2 regions of the Bacillus marinisedimentorum genome follow, and region 2 is predicted to be linked to the other one. Evidence: a T-box and tRNA genes for the amino acid it is inferred to sense, from the RefSeq annotation. Region 2 holds a T-box; the other holds one or more tRNA genes.
The links. The T-box of region 2 lies ahead of leuS (leucine--tRNA ligase). A T-box ahead of a tRNA ligase gene usually reads a tRNA of that ligase, here a tRNA-Leu.
Positions count from the first base shown of each region.

Region 1 (9,390 bases), on a different contig from region 2:
GTATGCCTGGAACAGCTCATCCAACGAGTCATGGTAATGGATATCAACATGCTCCCAGTAATCGAGACCGGCCCTTTTCAGCATTTTATCATCAGTTGAAAACCCAAGCGGCCTGACAAGATGCAGTGATATACCGGTTCCTGCACACGTCCTTGCAATGTTTCCTGTATTCGCCGGGATCAGCGGCTGGAAAAGCACAATATGAATTCCCACAGTTGTCACCTCAAACAGAACTTATAAATAGGTTTGTACTTTTCCTATTATAGCATGCGGCACCTTTTTTATAGAAATCGGCCTTTCGCCTGCAAATTGAACCTCCGGATGGTTCAACTATCATCGACAATGTGAAAGAATTTATACTGGATATTCGGAGTCCAGGCGGCTGAATCTTCATAGGACCAATACCGCATGCGGCTGTTATTCGTATGGGCATTTACAAGCGGCATTCCGGCAGCATCCTTCGCTACAACAATCGTATTATGGTCCCATTTGCCGTCACCTTCAAAATCATAGCAGATCACATCACCAGGCTGCAGAAGATCTGCTGATGCCATTTCCTTCCCCCGCAGTCCTGTTTTTGCGCCGCTCAAGTACCAGCGGAGCGAATGAGCAACAGCCCAGGAATAACTCCAATTATTGTTCCGGTACCACCATCCCTTGCTTCGGTTCGGGTACCCGCTCATTGGCGCTCCTCCCGCATACAGGCACTGTGATATAAAGTTGGTGCAATCGACATCGAACTTTTTAAAATTGGGATTATAACTGTTCCACCATCGTTCAGCATATTTCACCGCAGCCAGCCTGTCATAATAAAAAGGAGATCTCTCTTCGTTCCCGCTTTCACTCCAATCGATGGAAGGCGGCTCTTCTGGCTGCTGCTCGATCACCGCCCGGTCCGACTTCAATTTCCCGCTTTTGAATTCGGCTTCGCGATGTTCTATTTCTTCTTCTATATATAGATGTTCTTTTTGTTTAAGCAAATATTCATGGTGCAAAGCATATTGGATAATCTCACTTTCTTCATAACGGAGCAGGCTGTAAATTTCACCGGTCGTCTTTGCCTTCACAATTTCTGCTACCCTGTTTTCCAGCAGCCTTAGCCTGCGTTCAGTTCCTTCCAGCTTTTGTGCAGGAAATACTTTGTTCTCCTCCGTTCCTGCAAATTCATGAACCTGCGTTTTCCAGTTCTTTTTCAACTCATGCAGCCAATCCATCAGGCAGTTCTCCCCTGAATTTATTTTAAGATATACATATGCAGATAAAAACAGGGGCGTGCACCTATGGAAAAAGCAAGAAATAGAGCTTATGGGCAATCCTTAGCAGGCAAAAAAAAAGCGCCGTTTGGCACTTCTAACTGATTTTTTCGAGAGCATCTTCAATTTGGAGGAGCTGCTGCTTCTTTTCCAATCCGCCGTTGTAGCCGACTAGCTCACCGTTGCTCCCGATGATCCGGTGGCATGGAATGATAATTGGCAAAGGGTTTCGGTTCACAGCATTGCCTACAGCCCTGACAGCCCTTGGTGCATTTACAGCCTGTGCAATGTCTTTGTATGACCGGGTTTCACCGTATTCAATCCGTAAGAGCTCGCTCCATACCTTTTTCTGAAAAGGTGTCCCCTGGAAATCCAGCGGAAGCTGAAACTCTTTTCTTATGCCGGCGAAATAGTCGCTGAGCTGGCTTTGCGCATCGAAAAGCATTTCTGCATTCTGCTCCAGCTCAACTGTGTAAAACACTTTTTTGGACCAGGCGGATAAAAGAGGCAGCGCACTCTCACTGTCTCCGAAATGAATTTTACAAATTCCCTTTTCAGTGGAAACAATAGTGACTGCTCCCATCGGGCTTTCCATTTCATCGAAATAGAGGGTTGGCTTTCCTGTCATCCTATCCCTTCTTTTCCATTACTTTTTCAATATCTTACAGAAAAAAGACAATAATTACGAAGCGTAAAACAGAGCTTATTTAAGCATTTCCAGTCCTTTATCGATTTCTTCCATTACTTTTTCATCGTTTTCTCGCTTTTTCGCCTGTATAAGAAACTTTTCGGCATCTTCACTGCCTATTTTTCCTAGGGCCCAGGCAGCAGTGCCTCTAATCACCGGCCTGGGGTCTTCTTTAACGAGGCGCTTTAAATCAGGTACCGCTGATTCATCCCTGTAGTGGGCAAGAGCAATAATGGCATTTCGCTGAATCGGTTTCTTTCCGCGCCACGATCCTGCAATGGGACCGAATTTTTCTTTGAACTCCCGGTTGGAAATGCTGAGAAGCGGTTTAAGCTCCGGTTTCACAACCTCCGGATCCGGTTCCATCTCCGGGTGGAAATGAAAATCCACTTTTTTATTTTCCGGGCAAACGAGTTGGCACGTATCGCATCCATAAACTCGATTTCCAATTTTATCGCGGTACTCATCTGCCAGGAAGCCTTTCGTTTGCGTCAAAAAAGCGATGCATTTGCTTGAGTCAAGCTGCCCCCCCTGGACAATTGCCCCGGTCGGGCAAGCATCAATGCACTTATTGCAGGTGCCGCATCTGTCTTCAATAGGTGTATCCGGTTCAAAAGGGATGGTCGTAATCATTTCACCAAGGTAAACATATGAGCCTAGCTCGGGAGTTATGATGGAGGTGTTTTTCCCGCTCCAGCCAATCCCTGCCCGTTCCGCTGCGGCACGGTCGGAAAGTTCGCCGGTATCAACCATTGATTTCACCTTTGCTTCCGGTACTTTTTCCAAAATGAAGGCTTCGAGCTTTTGCAGGCGGTCCCTCAGGACATCATGATAGTCCAGTCCCCAGGAAGCCCGGGCAAACAAACCGCGCCGTTTTTCCTTTGTGCTCCGCGGAGCGTCCTTCATTTTGGAGGGGTAGGCAAGTGCAATCGAGATGATTGATTTTGCCTGCGGCACCAGCAGCTCCGGATTGGTCCTCTTCTCGATGTCAGGTTCTTCAAAACCGGACTGGTACCCCAATTCCTGCTGGTTTTCAAGCCTCCCCTTCAGCGTTTGAAAGGTGTCAGCACTTGCAAAGCCGATTTTGTCAATGCCGATTGTTTTACTATATGCGATTATCTCTTCTTTGAGCTGGGCGGTATTCATGGATTTCACCTCTTTTTCTTAAAAATGGGCGGACAGCTTACTTTTTGATTCCAAGTGTCCGAAGCCTGTTCAGCGCAGCGGCGATTTCATGCCGGCGCGGCCTGGCCAGATCGCCCGGATGCTGCCCTTTGGATAACGTAAAGGAGCCGGGCCCCTCATTGTCCATCTTTTCTTCAATGAAATCAAGTAAAGCGGGGATTGCTGCTTCTTGCCGGCTTAATCTTTTTTCTCTTTCCAGAAAAAATAAGATTTCCGCTATCATCCTTGTCTGGCTTTGATCAACAAGCTGTTCTACATATTGAAGCTGAATGTCGCTCCTTCCATACTGGATCGACGATAAACCCCTTGCTGTCACTTTCGATTTCTTGCCTTTTCTGCTGTCAAGGCTTTGCGGCAGCGGAATGCGCTCACTGATAGCAGTAAAGCTCCCGCCTGCTTCGCTCTCTCGCTTAAATTCGATTTTCCTGGCAATGTCCCGGGCCTCGGCTGTCACGTCTGCAGGTATATACTCTTCCATCCGGATAACTTTATCGGCAACATCGAAATAATCCCCCGAACCGCCCATGACAAGGATAGTCGAGATGTTCCGCTCTTCATACAGGTGCTTGACCCGATCGATAAAAGGCGTGATAGGTTCCTTCTCTTTTGCAACGAGCGCCTGCATTCTTGCGTCCCTGATCATAAAGTTGGTGGCACTTGTATCTTCATCAATCAATAGGACCGATGCCCTGGATTCCATACCTTCCATTATATTAGCGGCCTGAGAAGTGCTTCCGCTCGCATTTTCGGTCGTAAACGAATGGGTGTTTTTCTCGTAAGGAAGGTTATTAATGAACGGTGAAATATTAACTCCCGTTATCTTCCGCCCGTCTTCAGCCCTCACTTTCACAGCATCGGGATGGCTGAGGACAAACTCTCTTCCATCACCTTCAATATGATCATAAACGCCAAGCTCGATCGCCTTCAAGAGGGTACTTTTTCCATGGTATCCTCCGCCGGCGATGACGGTGATTCCCTCTTTCACCGCCATCCCCGTGACAGGATCTTCCTTATGAGGGACCTGTATCTCCACTGACATGCTTGCAGGACTCACAAACGGAACAACTTTCCCTTCCCTCAGCGGCCGGCTGCTCACTCCGCTCTCGCGCGGAAGTACGGCACCATCGGCAATAAATGAAATGATTCCGTTTTCCTTCATATAACCCCGGATTGCCCCCTGCTGGTCAGCGAGCCGATGTGCACGGGAGAGTTCACTTGTATCAATATTAAAGATGCTTCCCTGTAAAATCGCAGGGATTTCTTCAAAAAACAATTGCTCTGCCTGTTTGCCGAGCACCCGCCGACCGCGGGCGGGAAGCCCGATGGAAAGGCAAAGCCCAATCTCTTTATCATTTATGGACACAGCAGTCCGCTCTAACACTTCCTGGCCCGGTGCATCAATCATAATCAATCCGCTCTTCCCTGTCCCGCCTGCACCCTTGCCGCCTTTCTTCCTGATTTCCCTGGCAGCAAGCCGCGCAATAAAATCTTCTGTTCGGATCTTCCGGTGTTTTGTGTCATCCCAGCTTGCCTCATAACCCGCATTCTTACGCGGGACCAGTACACGGATTTTTGAAGGGGAGGCAAACGGATCACCCTGGACATAATCTACAGCAAGCCTCCAGCTGCCGAAGGTATAAGTCCCCTGAATGTCTTTATATGCCTTATAACCCTTACCATCAATCTTCCGCAGCAAATGCCGCAGTTTTTCCATCATCCATCACCTCTGTCAATCTATTTCAAGTGCAGTGCTTCCATATGCTACACTGATTAAAAGAGCCTATAGGAGGAACGCACAATGCCCAATGTTTCAATCTCGCCTAAAGTGAAAGAACATATTCCCGATTTCAAAATAGGCTGCATTACCTATCATGATATCGTGATTGATGATGCACCTCAAATGATAAAAGGAAGGCTGCAGCTGTATCAGGAATCCCTGCAGCTCGACCTGGATGTCAAACAAATAAACGACTTTCCCGGCATTCATGAATGGCGGCAAGTGTTCAAGCAGGCAGGAACGGACCCGTCCCGATACAGGCACTCTGCCGAAGCGCTCTACCGCCGCCTGAAAAAAAAGGATACCATTCCGCTCATCCATTCTGCAGCCGATATCAACAACTTCTTTTCCCTGCAATATGAAATCCCGGTCGGCATCTATGACATGGATAAGCTTGCCGGCGATGTGACGATTGATATCGGAACCGGTGAGGATCAATACAAAGCCTTGAACGGACGTGATATGAACATGCAGGACAAACTCCTCTCAAGGGATGACACCGGCTCTTTCGGAAGCCCGATCACCGATTCTGCTAGAACAGCCGTCACAAAAGAAACAGCAAACGCCCTTCAGCTGTTTTATCTGAGGCCGTCCATGAATCGTGACGAAGCAGCACAACTGCTCGAAGCCGCCGGCAAAATGTTCACTCAGGTCCACGGAGGCACAAGAGAAACAAGAGTGATTGAATAAACTGGCTCTCCGCCTGCTTGCACTATTGGCAAGCAGGTCATTTTATTCCTCTATAATGTAATGCTCCTACGCACATTAAAAAACGCAATGCTTCATTAAAAACGAAACACTGCGTTAGTCACAAGGTTTAAGTATAAAAATTTAGAATGGAGCGGGTGATGGGAATCGAACCCACGACATCAGCTTGGAAGGCTGAGGTTTTACCACTAAACTACACCCGCATAATTAATCAGATATATAAAGTTGTTTGTGTTGCCGACAGTCATGCCTCTTCCTCTGCCAGCTTACTCAGAGATGATTAATGCGTCGAGGCAACTCGTAGCTTATTCAAAGAAGTAACCCTCGTGGCTGAGGTTTTACCACTAAACTACACCCGCAAAGTGTTTTTCCATCGGAATGATTATTATTATATTGAAATTCAAATCATATTTCAAGGGGCAAATCTGAAAAATGTCGAAAATAGGCGTTGCAGCAGCATCGAATCAGATATTCATCCTTGGGCCAGGATCGCAGTAATCAAAAACTGATGGGTCAACCTATCAGTCGAGTGTCTTTGTCACACCCCAGATCCTGTCAAACCCGCCGTAATTATTCAAAGCGATATCCAGGTCATGAAAATAACGGTGAAGCTCCAGAATGTGACTCTTTTGCTCTTCGTCCATGACAGCCTCCGAAATCCGCTGAATATCCTTCAAATCGGTCTTTAAGTTTTTACTACCTACAGAAGAAACGAACTCTTTTGTCTTCACCGTTACATTTCTAGCCATTTCCCTTTGCTCATTCCAATTGACACTGTTAATCCCACCGTATCCTAGTGTTTCATTGTAAAAATCGTGTGTTTTTGCAACGAACCTTCCGACATCCTGATTCTGTTTGCCAATGGTGGCCTGAATTTCTTCGACTTTTTCTTTTGATACCGTGTTATTGTTTCCTGTTCCCTCATCGATCTCTTCCCCGCTGCCAGTTGCCATCATTGTATAAATTGAGAAAGATGAGACTGCAAGTATTGTCATGCTTATGATTATCGTCCAGAATAGGCTTTTCTTTTTCATTTTTCAGCCTTCTTTCTTTAGGCAAGTTATGGTCTGGCCTATCTAACCAGTCTCTATTAAAATAGTAACAGACTTTCATCCAAATACCAATAATATACATTTGGTCACTGAATGTATATACTCCAATTTCTTGATTAAGTAAAACCCTGATACTGATTGACAGTCTAGGCTATAAAAAAACCCCCGCATCAAAACGGGGAAAAGAAGAACCGCAGAAAATAAGCGGTCTCGATTGTGGATATTAATACCGGCGGCCGGGGTCGAACCGGCACTCCAGAAGGAACACGATTTTGAGTCGTGCGCGTCTGCCAATTCCGCCACGCCGGCAAAGTATAATGGCGGAGAAGGTGAGATTCGAACTCACGCGACGGTTGCCCGCCCTAACGCATTTCGAGTGCGCCCCCTTATAGCCACTTGGGTACTTCTCCAAGGTTTATTATTTAAAAACTTGCAGCCATCACACAATGGATGCTGATAACTTTTGAATCCTCAGTCTGCCCTCTCCGTGCAATAGATCAGGAAGGATACAATACAAGTCATCGTATGAAAAAAGACCCTTTCACTTTAATGAAAGAATCCTTTTTCACAACAACTGAATTGTTGGGCAATACCGGTGGCCGGGGTCGAACCGGCACTCCAGAAGGAACACGATTTTGAGTCGTGCGCGTCTGCCAATTCCGCCACACCGGCATAATAAAAATTGGAGGCGGTAACCGGATTTGAACCGGTGATAAAGGTTTTGCAGACCTCTGCCTTACCACTTGGCTATACCGCCTTAATGGAGCGGAAGACGGGATTCGAACCCGCGACCCCCACCTTGGCAAGGTGGTGTTCTACCACTGAACTACTTCCGCAATAATGGCTGGGCTAGCTGGATTCGAACCAGCGCATGACGGAGTCAAAGTCCGTTGCCTTACCGCTTGGCTATAGCCCAATAAGAGTTTACTGCATCCTTTATGGGGCGACTAATGGGAATCGAACCCATGATGTCGGAGCCACAATCCGATGCGTTAACCACTTCGCCATAGCCGCCATGTTAATTGGCAGGGGCAGTAGGAATCGAACCCACACTGGAGGTTTTGGAGACCTCTGTTCTACCGTTAAACTATGCCCCTATATGATCTTTTGTGAATAAAAAATGGTGGAGGAGGGCGGATTCGAACCACCGAACCCTGAGGGAACAGATTTACAGTCTGCCGCGTTTAGCCACTTCGCTACTCCTCCATATGAAAATGGTGCCGGCCAGAGGACTTGAACCCCCAACCTACTGATTACAAGTCAGTTGCTCTACCAATTGAGCTAGACCGGCACACAAATGGTGGCTCGAGACGGAATCGAACCGCCGACACGAGGATTTTCAGTCCTCTGCTCTACCGACTGAGCTATCGAGCCATACTGTAGTGTACATGAACTTACTTAATCATTCGGCCTTACATAGTTACCTGTCTCTTCCTCTGCCAGTTTAATCAAGGAAGATCATGCGTCGAGACAACTCGATGTGGACTCAGAGAAGCGGATGCTCGTGACTGAGCTATCGAGCCATACTGTAATGCACTTAACCATTCGGCCATTTCACTTCAAAAATGGCGGTCCGGACGGGACTCGAACCCGCGACCTCCTGCGTGACAGGCAGGCATTCTAACCAACTGAACTACCGGACCATATTTGGTTGCGGGAGCAGGATTTGAACCTGCGACCTTCGGGTTATGAGCCCGACGAGCTACCGAACTGCTCCATCCCGCGATGATATGAATAAAGTGTTACTTTGTATCCTGGAGTTACGCAGTTAAAAACTAACTGTCTCTTCCTCTGCAAGCCTATTCCGGGATGATTGATGCGTCGAGACAACTCGAAGCGGATTCATAGATGTATCGCTCGTTGCTCCATCCCGCGATAATATAGAAACTTTCAGATTTGGAAAGCATATGGTGGAGGATGACAGGATCGAACTGCCGACCCCCTGCTTGTAAGGCAGGTGCTCTCCCAGCTGAGCTAATCCTCCGATATAGTGAAGCGATATGCCAGGAATGCCTGGCATTCACTTCTGTCAGTGACCCCTAGGGGATTCGAACCCCTGTTACCGCCGTGAAAGGGCGGTGTCTTAACCACTTGACCAAGGGGCCAATTTAATATGGCGGAGAGCGAGGGATTCGAACCCTCGAGACGGCGGTAGCCGTCTACACGATTTCCAATCGTGCTCCTTCGGCCACTCGGACAGCTCTCCATTGGCTCCACAGGCAGGATTCGAACCTGCGACAGCTCGGTTAACAGCCGAGGGCTCTACCACTGAGCTACTGTGGAATGGTTATCTATCTTCCTTAACTGATTTAGCAGCGTCACTACTGCTTCTTCCTCTGCATGCTAAGTCAGAGAAGCATATGCGTCGAAGCAACTCGCAGCCGATTCAGGGATGCGTTGCTCGTCACTGAGCTACTGTGGAATTGTTGAAATTTCGCCCGGCGGCGTCCTACTCTCACAGGGGGACGGCCCCCAACTACCATCGGCGCTGGAGAGCTTAACTTCCGTGTTCGGGATGGGAACGGGTGTATCCTCTCCGCCATTGCCACCGGACTTGTTATAACAGCTTGAATCACTTTGTGTCCAAACCTTTGTGTTCAAAAGTTTCCCTGAATCAGCTTCTCTCTTTCTTCTAATTCATTTAGGAACAAGATATATTATACAGAGATTACGCTGAATTGCAAGGATAACTTTTAAGGTCATTCCCTGAAAACTGGATAACTTCAT
Region 1 covers NZ_LWBL02000081.1:1,257-10,646, forward strand. The annotation lists gene trmL (tRNA (uridine(34)/cytosine(34)/5-carboxymethylaminomethyluridine(34)-2'-O)-methyltransferase TrmL) at 1-222, opposite strand, end outside; gene A4U59_RS20400 (amidase domain-containing protein) at 327-1,214, opposite strand; gene A4U59_RS20405 (methylated-DNA--[protein]-cysteine S-methyltransferase) at 1,351-1,881, opposite strand; gene queG (tRNA epoxyqueuosine(34) reductase QueG) at 1,957-3,087, opposite strand; gene A4U59_RS20415 (ABC-ATPase domain-containing protein) at 3,125-4,840, opposite strand; gene A4U59_RS20420 (B3/B4 domain-containing protein) at 4,925-5,593, shown strand; tRNA gene A4U59_RS20425 (tRNA-Gly) at 5,741-5,814, opposite strand; gene A4U59_RS20435 (hypothetical protein) at 6,133-6,645, opposite strand; tRNA gene A4U59_RS20440 (tRNA-Leu) at 6,891-6,972, opposite strand; tRNA gene A4U59_RS20445 (tRNA-Ser) at 6,982-7,073, opposite strand; tRNA gene A4U59_RS20450 (tRNA-Leu) at 7,254-7,335, opposite strand; tRNA gene A4U59_RS20455 (tRNA-Cys) at 7,347-7,420, opposite strand; tRNA gene A4U59_RS20460 (tRNA-Gly) at 7,425-7,499, opposite strand; tRNA gene A4U59_RS20465 (tRNA-Gln) at 7,505-7,579, opposite strand; tRNA gene A4U59_RS20470 (tRNA-His) at 7,603-7,677, opposite strand; tRNA gene A4U59_RS20475 (tRNA-Trp) at 7,687-7,760, opposite strand; tRNA gene A4U59_RS20480 (tRNA-Tyr) at 7,785-7,869, opposite strand; tRNA gene A4U59_RS20485 (tRNA-Thr) at 7,879-7,954, opposite strand; tRNA gene A4U59_RS20490 (tRNA-Phe) at 7,962-8,037, opposite strand; tRNA gene A4U59_RS20495 (tRNA-Asp) at 8,230-8,306, opposite strand; tRNA gene A4U59_RS20500 (tRNA-Met) at 8,312-8,388, opposite strand; tRNA gene A4U59_RS20505 (tRNA-Val) at 8,572-8,647, opposite strand; tRNA gene A4U59_RS20510 (tRNA-Glu) at 8,697-8,768, opposite strand; tRNA gene A4U59_RS20515 (tRNA-Ser) at 8,778-8,869, opposite strand; tRNA gene A4U59_RS20520 (tRNA-Asn) at 8,872-8,946, opposite strand; rRNA gene rrf (5S ribosomal RNA) at 9,100-9,216, opposite strand.
Region 1: it has a tRNA-Leu gene. The T-box ahead of leuS (leucine--tRNA ligase) is inferred to sense a tRNA for this amino acid. The anticodon was not compared.

Region 2 (11,045 bases):
AATGAGTTCAAAAAAAATGGCCGGATTGTTCTTTTGCGGGGAAATTCTTGATATCCACGGCTATACAGGCGGTTATAATATTACGTCAGCCCTGATCACAGGCCGGATTGCCGGGATGAATGCAGGACTGTATGCATCCGGGTCCTGACGTCTGAATGAAGTAAGAGGTGCTAATTCGCACCTCTCTCGTTCAGTCCGATTCCCTATAAATGATCATCGCTGAATACAGGTACTCGAAACCCGCGTTCTCATCACCCGCTATTGCCGTATGGAATTTGATATCTTTTACGGCGTGCTCGTCAACCTCTTCCAAAAAAGCATTCACACCTTTCTGCAAGTCCTCCTCGTGCGCTTCATCCACTATTTTCACTTTAAGCATACGCCACCTCCATAGAGGAAAAATACAACATCCGCCCTGTCGAACCCTTTGGCGAAATGGAGGTTTTTTTATTAAAAATTGACAATAAAACCGTATTGGAAACTTTGAGTCTTCATGAATGTCAATATCAAATCATGCTGTCGCCTGCGGTGGAGTTTTCATCAGATAAGTCCTCCATCGGCAAAGAAACCAACAGCTGTGTTTGACACACCCTTTACAGTAAAAACACTGCACTCCATCGGTCTCTGGCCGGGAGTCCAGTGCCCGATAAAATTGCAGAATCGCTTTTATAACTCAATTGGGATCTCACTGTTGCTTTGATCGACTTTTTCCTTCAGCTCGTGATAAAATTTCACTTTGATTGCTTCCTTGTCCCCATAAAGATAAAGTGTGTCACCTTCCTGGATTTCCGTCTCATACAGCTTTTCACGGATCTTCATATCCCCCCTTATCAAGTAAAGAAGGTTAACATCCTCTTTTTCTTCGATGACATCATCGGCATTTTCCCCGAGATACCTGGACCCCGGATGAATGGGAATGTTAATGATTAAATCGTTGTCGCTTAAGTACAATACTTCTTTGGCAGTCATTTCCGGGAGCTCAAAGGTTTCCCTGATTTCGGCCTTGAATTTTTCCTGGATATAGTACTGGATTCCTTTTATGCGGATAAAAAAGAAAAAGAAGAGCATGCCAATGATGACCCACATCAATTCAGTCGTACGGAAACTGTTCGATAAAATTTGGCTGATTGTCGAGATTATTACGGCAAGCGAGAAGGCACCGAATAGGATCAGAAAGCTCCCGATCCGCCTCCGTACCGGATGGGAGATGACCAATTCACTTTCTGAGGTGGTGAAACCCGTACCCGTCAGCATGGAAATTGTCTGAAACCGCGCGACTTCATGAGACAGGCCGGTTAGTTCCATTAACACAGTCGAAATCCGAATGACAAGATAGACAGCAAGAAAATACATCAATATAAAGATAAAGGCCATGAATGTTCCCTCCACCTGCAAACTGCAGGACATGCGATACTACTTTATTTCACTCTGCCGGAAGTAATAAACCAATTTTATATGCCGATATTTACCACCATCGCCCCTCCTGCAGGATGCCAAAAAAGCAAAACCTCCGCGCCGCGGAGGTTAGACTGTCACATAAAATATTTCATTTTTTCCGTATCTGTTCAAAATACGGGCGGCTATTCGTGCAGCCCTCCGCCCTTCGCAAATAAGGACAATATCTTGTTGGCAAACCGCATTCGACTTTGCTTCCCGCTGCAAATAAGGAAGCGGAATATTTTGCGCGGCTTCGGCCGGTCTGCGATACGCACTGATGAAGTCGCGTATGTCAATCAGGCAATATCGGCCGCAATCCGTTATATTTCCTTTGAATTCTTTTATATGAAGACTTGGTTTGATATAGACCTGCCAGACTGCCAGCAAACCTAAAGCTGCTGCAGCAATAACTACAAACCATTCCATCAACATCACCTCAACCTCTTCGTTCATGCATGCCTGCCGCTTTTTGTTATATTTGGCTGTGTTCATCTGGTTACTTTAATGATTTTCCTCTTGCAGGAAAAAGCAAACCCGGCCAGCCACGCTCTTACCGGAAGCTGTCGGGAAACAGGCTTCAGCCTGCCTTCACTCTTCCATATATACTTCCTGATACGCTTCTTCCAGATTCCGTATCCGCCTGACAATTTCAGAGTTCTTATTGATTTGATCGTCTAAAATCGAGCCGACTACCAATTTATAATAACTATTCATTGCCTGTGTTTTAGTGAAATGATTCCGGTTTTTGGCTATGTAGTCCCTGAAATTTTCAGAGAGCCGGTCTTTGCTGAACATTTCATTGTTCACAGCTTTCTCCCCCTTTAGCACTGCAATTGAGCAAGGAGTGCAGGAAAATATTTGTCGAGCTGATTTTTATCATAATCGCCTCATGCTTATTAATCAACGAAAAAGCCCTGCCGGCAAAAAACTATTTTTGTCCTCTTCCTGAGATGTTATGAGTTCCTCTAATCGGACCAGTACACATATATATGGACGATTCAGCGGAAATTAACAGCCGCATTTAATAGAGCCAAAAAGAAAGGACGAAATCAAATGCGATTTCGTCCGCCAATTGTTGTGTTATGTTCATTTTTTCTCCCGCTGACTGAACCAGGTTACGGCAAAACATGGCTTTCTTCAATTCATTAATTTGCTACGATATTCACCAGCTTGCCAGGCACGGCGATCACTTTGCGGATCGTCTTGCCTTCGAGCATTTCCTTGACGTTTTCATCATTCATGACAAGCTCTTGCATCTGTTCTTTATTGGCATCGGAAGGAATATTCATGCGGTGCTTCACCTTGCCCATCAGCTGAACCACAATTTCCACTTCGTCTTCCACGAGCTTTGACTCATCATACGTTGGCCATGCTTCGTACGTAATGGTGTCAGCATGCCCCAGTTTCTCCCATAACTCCTCTGCAAGGTGCGGAGCCACCGGTGACAGCATCTTCACAAAGCCTTCCATGTAAGTCGTTGGCATCGTTTCTGCTTTATATGCTTCATTGATAAACACCATCAGCTGCGAAATGCCGACATTGAAACGCAGCTCATTAAAGTCTTCTGTCACTTTTTTCACGGTCTGGTGATAGACACGCTCAAGGGTGTCGTTCGACTGTGCATCCGATATCGCTGGATTCAGGGCTCCATTTTCAGTGACGAATAGGCGCCAGATCCGATCCAGGAAGCGTCGTGAACCGTCAAGGCCGTTTTCAGACCATGCTATCGATGCTTCAAGCGGTCCCATGAACATTTCATACAGGCGCAGCGTATCGGCGCCATGGCTTTCCACGATATCATCCGGATTCACAACATTGCCGCGAGACTTGCTCATCTTTTCGTTGTTTTCACCAAGAATCATTCCCTGGTTAAAGAGGCTCTGGAACGGCTCTTTTGTCGGAACGATCCCTGCATCATACAGGACTTTATGCCAGAAACGGGCGTAAAGCAAGTGAAGGACAGCGTGTTCCGCCCCGCCGATATAAATATCAACCGGAAGCCACGTTTTCAGCTTTTCCGGGTCGGCCAGGCTGCTGTTGTTATGCGGATCGATATAACGCAAGTAGTACCAGCAGCTACCGGCCCATTGCGGCATCGTATTCGTCTCGCGGCGGCCTTTCATGCCGGTTTCTTCATCCACGACATTAACCCACTCTTCCACATTGGCAAGCGGAGATTCACCTGTTCCGGACGGTTTGATTTCATCCAGTTTCGGAAGCATGAGCGGAAGATCCTCTTCAGGCACCGGCTTCAGCGTTCCATCCTCCAGGTGGATGATCGGAATCGGCTCCCCCCAGTAGCGCTGGCGGCTGAACAGCCAGTCACGCAGGCGGTATGTTGTTTTCTTCGTGCCTTTTTCCTTATCTTCCAGCCACTCAATGGCTTTTTCGATCGCCTCTTCTTTTCCGAGCCCATCAAGGAACCCGGAGTTGATGTGCTTACCGTCTCCTGTATAGGCTTCTTCATCGATATTTCCGCCTTCAACGACTTCCGCAATCGGCAAATCATATTTTCGGGCAAATTCCCAGTCGCGCTCATCATGTCCCGGAACGGCCATAATTGCACCAGTGCCGTAACTCATCAGCACATAATCGGCGATCCATATCGGCAGCTTGCTGCCATTGATCGGATTGACCGCGTAAGCACCGGTGAATACACCTGTCTTATCTTTGGCAAGGTCAGTCCTTTCAAGGTCGCTTTTCGCTTGGACCATTTGCTTATATTCATAAACAGCAGCTTTATGCTCTTCCGTCACGATTTCATCAACAAGCGGATTTTCGGGGGCCAGCACACAATACGTGGCGCCAAACAATGTATCAGGCCTGGTCGTGAAGACGGTGAACCCTTCTGCAGAGCCTTCGATCGCAAAATCGACCTCAGCCCCTTCTGACCGGCCGATCCAGTTCCGCTGCATTTCTTTAATGCTTTCCGGCCAGTCGAGCTCCTCAAGGTCTTCAAGCAGGCGGTCCGCATATTCGGTGATTTTCAGCATCCACTGCTTCATCGGCCGGCGTTCAACCGGATGGCCGCCCCGTTCACTTTTTCCGTCAATGACTTCTTCATTGGCAAGGACAGTGCCGAGTGCCGGGCACCAGTTCACCGGCACCTCATCTACATATGCCAGCCCGCGCTCATACAATTTCAAGAAAATCCACTGCGTCCATTTATAATAATGGGGATCAGTCGTATTGATTTCACGGTCCCAGTCGTATGAGAAGCCGAGAGATTTGATCTGGCGGCGGAACGTGTTGATGTTATGCTCGGTGAATTCGGCCGGATCATTTCCGGTATCAAGGGCATACTGTTCAGCCGGCAGTCCGAACGCGTCCCAGCCCATCGGATGCAGCACATTATATCCCTGCATCCGCTTCATCCTGGATAAAATATCAGTTGCCGTATAGCCTTCAGGGTGCCCTACATGAAGTCCGGCACCTGATGGATACGGGAACATATCAAGGGCATAAAATTTTTCCTTATCCTGCTGTTCCACCGTCTTGAAAGTTTTATTTTTTTCCCAATACTGCTGCCATTTCTTTTCAATCGCTTTGTGGTCAAATGACATGAAATTTCCTCCTTCATCGTGTTTGGCTCCAATAATACGGCTAAAAAAAGCCTCCCATCCCTGATAAAGGGACGAGAGGCATCATATCCTTCCCGCGGTACCACCCGGTTTAGTGCATAGAGCACCCGCTTATCAATCCTTAACGCGGACGGACGGCAGATCTTACTTTATCTGTTTCAGACCTGCAACTTTGAAGGCGAGTTCATGGAGAAATCAGGGTTGGCTTGCACCGGCCGCCAACTCTCTGGACCCTATTCTGCCACTACTAATCCTTCTCATCGTTATTAAGCCGTTTCCATAATATCTTAATTCTAAATATAGGCCTTCCCGACTGTCAAGTCAAGAAATGCGGAGACCACCGGCCCGGTGTACACATAGCAGGTCGTCTAAAGGAATTCCCTCCTTTATCATCAATCAAAATGCGTTCTGGCCAAAGCGCCTCATACTCCTGAAACGACAGGCTCGGGCTTGGCGGCTTCAATCTCTTTCAGCTTTCTGTCATATACAATCGTTGCAGCCATAGCAGCTGCATAGAAACCGATCAGGAGGGTAAAGAGAATCTGCATGCCAAACATATCGGCAACCAGGCCTCCAAGTACAGGTCCCAGCATCCGGCCCCCTGTCGCCGTGCTGTTGACAATCCCCTGGTAAAAGCCCTGCCTGCCTTTTGGCGCCAGTTCATTAGCTGCGGTCGGCACCGCCGGCCAGACAAACATCTCTCCGATTGTAAGTATGACCATTGCAGCCGCAAATCCGGTGAATTCAACTGCCTGCCCTGCTACTGCAAAGGCAGCAATAAAAATGGCAAGCCCTGTCAAAATCTGGGCTTTGATTGTTTTAACTCGACGGTCTACAGCAAATTTGAGGAGCGGCTGGCCAAGAACAATAAGCGCGCCGTTGATCGTCCACAGCAAGCTGTATTGCTTTAACGAAATATTAAGCTCCTGTGTATATGCAGCAATAGTCGATTGCCACTGCACATAACCCATCCACGCCAGCAAATATCCGAAACTGAGGAGGATTAAAGCCTGGAGACGTTTTTTGCTCTTTACGGAAGAAGCATGGTTCAGGATACTTGTCGGGCTTGCCCCGTGATCAACCTGCCCGTCCTGAATCCCTTTGAATCCAAAAACAGCGAGCGCTAAAAACGCAAGGTACATGACGGTGTTTGCGATAAATACGTATTCAAATTTATACGACGCAACCAGTCCGCCTCCGGCGGCACCAATTGCCACCCCGAGATTCTGGGCGACATAAACGGCATTAAATGCTTTACGGCCGCCTGCAGGCCATACGCTTCCTGCCATCGCATACATGGCTGGAAAAATCATTCCGGCTCCGAAGCCGAGCACTGCCATCAAGATCGCATAGGCATAAAAATTCTGGTGGAAGAAAATCATAGACGTTATTGCTGTTGCAGTAAGCAAGATCCCGCTTATAATCGTCCGGTATCCGCCAATTTTATCAAACAGGGTTCCGCCGAAAAGATTGCCGATAATTCCTGCACCTGCATTAAACATAAGCACAAGCCCTGCAACTGCCAACGATTTCCCTAAATGTTCATGTATATAAATAGTATTGAGCGGCCATAGGAACGAAGCCCCCGTTACGTTGATTACCATGCCGGCAACAAGCAGCCACAGTGCTTTTGGCATGTCCACCCTCCTCTTGCATAATAATCCTTCGCATACCAAAATAATTTTAGTCATTTCCTTCAAAAGATGCAATAAAAAAATCCCATTCTTACTGTACAATTTTTTAAGAGAAAAAACCGAGAGAGACAGCCTCAAAAAGCTGTCCCTCTCCGTTCTGTTTTCGCAAAGTAAATTGAAAAAAATTAAAACTCGTTCAGAATCATATGCTGCTGCAATTGCCGGACTTGCAGCTGAATTCTGTACACCTGCTCCTTTTGCTGCTGATTTCCGCTTTGCATTAATGTATCAAGATCGTATGCAAGCTTTTCAAGCTCAAGCTGTGCCTGTGAATACCCTTCTTCGTTATAATGCTCCTGTTTTTTCGATTCATTTAATTGCTTTTCCGCAAACGTCAAGACCTCTTCGGCCCGATGGATGTGGTCATCGACTGAGGCGCGTGTCGCCATTTGTAACCCTCCTTCTTTTTGCGGTTAGTTTGCTCAAAACCTTTTTTGCTTATTTATGCCGGCAGAAGCTGCATGTCTTTTCCATTTGGAGAAAAAGGCGGAACATGCTAAAATGCCTTAGTATAACTTTTTACACCTCGCTTAAGGCCAGGTGTGTTCAGAAAGGGTGAAAATGGATGAAAAGCATCAATCCGTTTCCTTATTCTAATGACCAAAAAAGATACCATACATGGAACTACCATTTGCGCAAGCAGTTTGGACATAAAGTGTTTAAAGTATCCCTTGACGGAGGATTTGATTGCCCAAACAGGGACGGCACCGTCGCACACGGCGGCTGCACATTTTGCAGCGCAGCCGGCTCCGGTGATTTTGCAGGAAACCGGAAAGAAGATCTCATCACACAGTTCAATACGATCAAGGACCAGATGCATGAAAAATGGAAGGACGGCAAGTACATGGGCTACTTCCAGGCATTCACGAATACCCATGCACCTGTTGAAGAGCTGCGCGAAAAATTCGAACCCATTCTTGAACAGGAAGGGGTTGTCGGCCTATCCATCGCCACACGGCCGGATTGCCTTCCGGATGACGTCGTGGAATATCTTGCCGAGTTGAATGAACGGACTTACTTATGGATCGAGCTCGGCCTGCAGACTGTCCATCAGGAAACAGCAGATTTGATCAACCGTGCCCATGATTTCAAAACATATGTTGAGGGCGTCGAAAAACTGCGGAAACACGGCATCAGGGTGTGTTCCCATATCATCAACGGTCTGCCGGGGGAAACACCCGGGATGATGATGGAATCCGCACGTGCAGTAGCAAAGCTTGACGTACAGGGAATCAAGATCCACCTCCTCCATTTGCTGAAAGGCACACCGATGGTCAAGCAATATGAAAAAGGGCTTCTTAAATTCCTGTCTTTCGAAGAATATATCAACCTTGTTGTCGATCAGCTTGAAATCATGCCGCCGGAAATGATTGTCCACCGTATTACAGGGGACGGACCACCCGATTTAATGATCGGCCCAATGTGGAGCTTAAAAAAGTGGGAAGTCCTGAATGCCATTGATTCCGAACTCGAACGCAGAAACAGCTGGCAGGGAAAGAAATACGAACTTGCCGGGGCTAAAGCGGAGGCATGATATGCTTGAGCGAGTGATTCCGTTTGCCCACAGCTTGTTAAAAGAAGCATTGCACCCCGGCGATACAGCAATTGATGCGACTGCCGGGAACGGTCATGATACCGTTCTGCTAGCCGAACTGGCCGGTCCGGACGGCACTGTCTTTTCGTTCGACATCCAGGAAGAGGCGCTGGCCAAAACACTGGAGCGTCTAAAAGCCCGGCACCTTGACAGCCGTGTCCGTCTCTGCCTTGACAGCCATAGCAATTTGAAACAGCATATCCCAAGCGAAAAGCTGAATGAAATCCAGGCTGCCATATTTAATCTTGGATACTTGCCCGGGGGTGACAAGTCAATTGTGACAAAGGCGGAATCTACGATTTCCTCCCTTTCCCAGCTTCTCGATTGCATGAAAGCCGGCGGGATCATCATACTTGTCGTTTATCCAGGACATCCTGAAGGGAAAACCGAACGCGACGAACTCTTATCCTATGTAAAAAAACTAGACCAGCAATCCGTCAGCGTTCTTCAATATGGATTCATCAACCAAAAAAACAGCCCTCCTTTTGTGCTTGCGCTCGAGAAAAGGGCCTGATCGAAGCTGTCCGCAAAGGGCAGCCTGTTTTTTTGCAGAAAATATTTTTCAAGGCAGCCCACATTCCGCTCCAAATGTAAGCGTTAACATTTTTGTCACATTTTTATTTGAATTTTTAGATAATTAGTGGTACACTTAAATCAAGATAAAGAAACAAGCATTAACATCGCAGGGGACTCAACCATCTTGGCACGTTCCGTAAAGGAATGAAAGACCAGGTGAGTCCTGGCAAATGCAAAATCGAGTAACGCCGGCAACGGCAGTGAAAGTGAATTGCAGGGATGACATTTGGACAGCGGGACGACAGATCGGAAAACGGATGTAATGAATTGTAATCCGATAACGGTTATGAAGACCTTTAAGGTTCAATGAACAAAACTCATTCCATTGATTTCAGAAACAAAGCGCGGAAAAGAAAGCAGTACTTCTTTTCTTACCAGAAACGAAGAGATCGATGAAATAGGTTCAAAGAAACCCGAGAGGAAACCAAATCGATTATATGGAAAACATCCCCCATTACACATCGTATTCTGTAAAACCGAACCAACGTTCATCTGCTCAAACCAAAATCGGGAAAGGTAACAACCACCACCCGCATGAAACATGGAAAGATGGAAACACGGAAACATGAGAACGTCGAAAGTGGCAACACAAGTAAACAGTATTGTGTGAATGTGAAGAAATTGGAACATGGAACATGAATGATTGAGACGGCTCTTACGTTATGGAGAAGTGCCATAACAGAAAGCCAGATCAAAACGGAGCGTACACATATCATCACACAAACGGAATTGGAGTAAAATTGTTAGATCCTCCAGTCAAATCGTATAAGCGATCCGCTGGTTTCCAATAAAACCCGTTACCGTTAAATCATTTAGTGGTGATGTGGCATGGTTGAGCCCCCTGCGGTGTTAAAAATCCCCTCATTGCGAGGGGATTTTTTTTGCCTTTTTCGATAACCCATTACGCGCCACCCTGCGATATAGCTTCCCGTTCACGTAAAAAAACCGGGTAATGTGCCCGCCGCATTTTATCATTTTCCGTGCAATCCTGTTTACGCTGTGCTGGCGGCCCACCTTTTGGTCAGACAAATAAATGCCTAGCAGGCCTTTATTGATCATCCGGTGAAATTGACGATTCGGCAATTGATCAGTATGCTTATCCGCTTCCCGGATAAAATGCTTGAAACGCTCGAGCATTTCCCCGTCATGAGGGTAGTAAAAGCAAAAATTCAAATCACCGCCATCCCTGTCCTCTTCCTGGTCAATGAAATAATCCAATAAGATATGGAGCCCCTGTATATATGGAAAATAGCCGTTCATGACTTTTCGGGCCTGTTCCTCTGTAAACTCTTCCTTGAACCCGTAAGAAACAAGACAAAAGATTCCAAGAGTGGAACCAGCACATGCAGAAAATTCATACCATGTCATTTCAGGAAGGCTGCTCTTATTCTTTTCAAACCAGGCCTCCAGTCTTGGAACCCTTTCTTCCGCATGGACATGTTTATGTACCTGAAGATCACAGTAATAGTCCGCAAGTTGATAAAGCATCGGCGAAATCATTTCATAATGCGGAACCTGCGCCAAACTATTCTGGCAGGCAAGGACTAGGCTTTTCAAATATCCGCCATCATTTTGCTCTGCTCGATGCCGATAATAATCAGCTGTCGGTGCACCCGGTGTAAGGGCATGGAGCATCGATTCGTGAAGGGCAGTAAAATCATCGGCATCCTGAGAAGTGCTGCGGTCACACAAATTATCAAGATAATCGCTTATTGTCTGATATGCTGTAATGAATTCAATGCTCGTTTTCAAATCACGCCCAGCGAGGATGCCATAAATCGATCCGCCTTCACAGTGGAACGTTTTCGTTTGTATGCTTGCAAGCGCCTGTTTTCTCAGTTCTGGATCAGGTATCGATTCAGCCCGCCTCTTCCAGCGGTTTAACTGGTTATGGACTTCGGGGAGCACTTTCGTGTAGATGCCGGCCATCAGGGTAACTGGTGTTTTCGGTACTGCACCCAAGCGATCACTCCTGTTCATTTTGTAACTTTTTTTCCCAGGCAAGATTTTCAAGGGTCATATCCACAAAGCTTTTTGCCATCTCAAAAACCTGTTCCCTTTCTGGATCATTGAATACTTCATGGTATAAGCCAGCCCATTCTTTATACATCTTTTCGTTCACTGGAAGCTTGTCAAAAAATTCACGTACAAGCACTTTATCTA
Region 2 covers NZ_LWBL02000029.1:40,464-51,508, forward strand. The annotation lists gene A4U59_RS08965 (BaiN/RdsA family NAD(P)/FAD-dependent oxidoreductase) at 1-148, shown strand, start outside; gene A4U59_RS08970 (sporulation protein Cse60) at 191-379, opposite strand; gene A4U59_RS08975 (TrkA C-terminal domain-containing protein) at 667-1,374, opposite strand; gene A4U59_RS08980 (hypothetical protein) at 1,525-1,929, opposite strand; gene yvfG (protein YvfG) at 2,026-2,244, opposite strand; gene leuS (leucine--tRNA ligase) at 2,583-5,000, opposite strand; T-box leader at 5,065-5,288, opposite strand; gene A4U59_RS08995 (MDR family MFS transporter) at 5,441-6,655, opposite strand; gene A4U59_RS09000 (DUF2524 family protein) at 6,838-7,101, opposite strand; gene mnmL (tRNA modification radical SAM protein MnmL/YtqA) at 7,278-8,246, shown strand; gene mnmM (tRNA 5-(aminomethyl)-2-thiouridylate-methyltransferase MnmM) at 8,248-8,820, shown strand; gene A4U59_RS09015 (tetraprenyl-beta-curcumene synthase family protein) at 9,744-10,811, opposite strand; gene A4U59_RS09020 (alpha/beta hydrolase) at 10,849-11,045, opposite strand, start outside.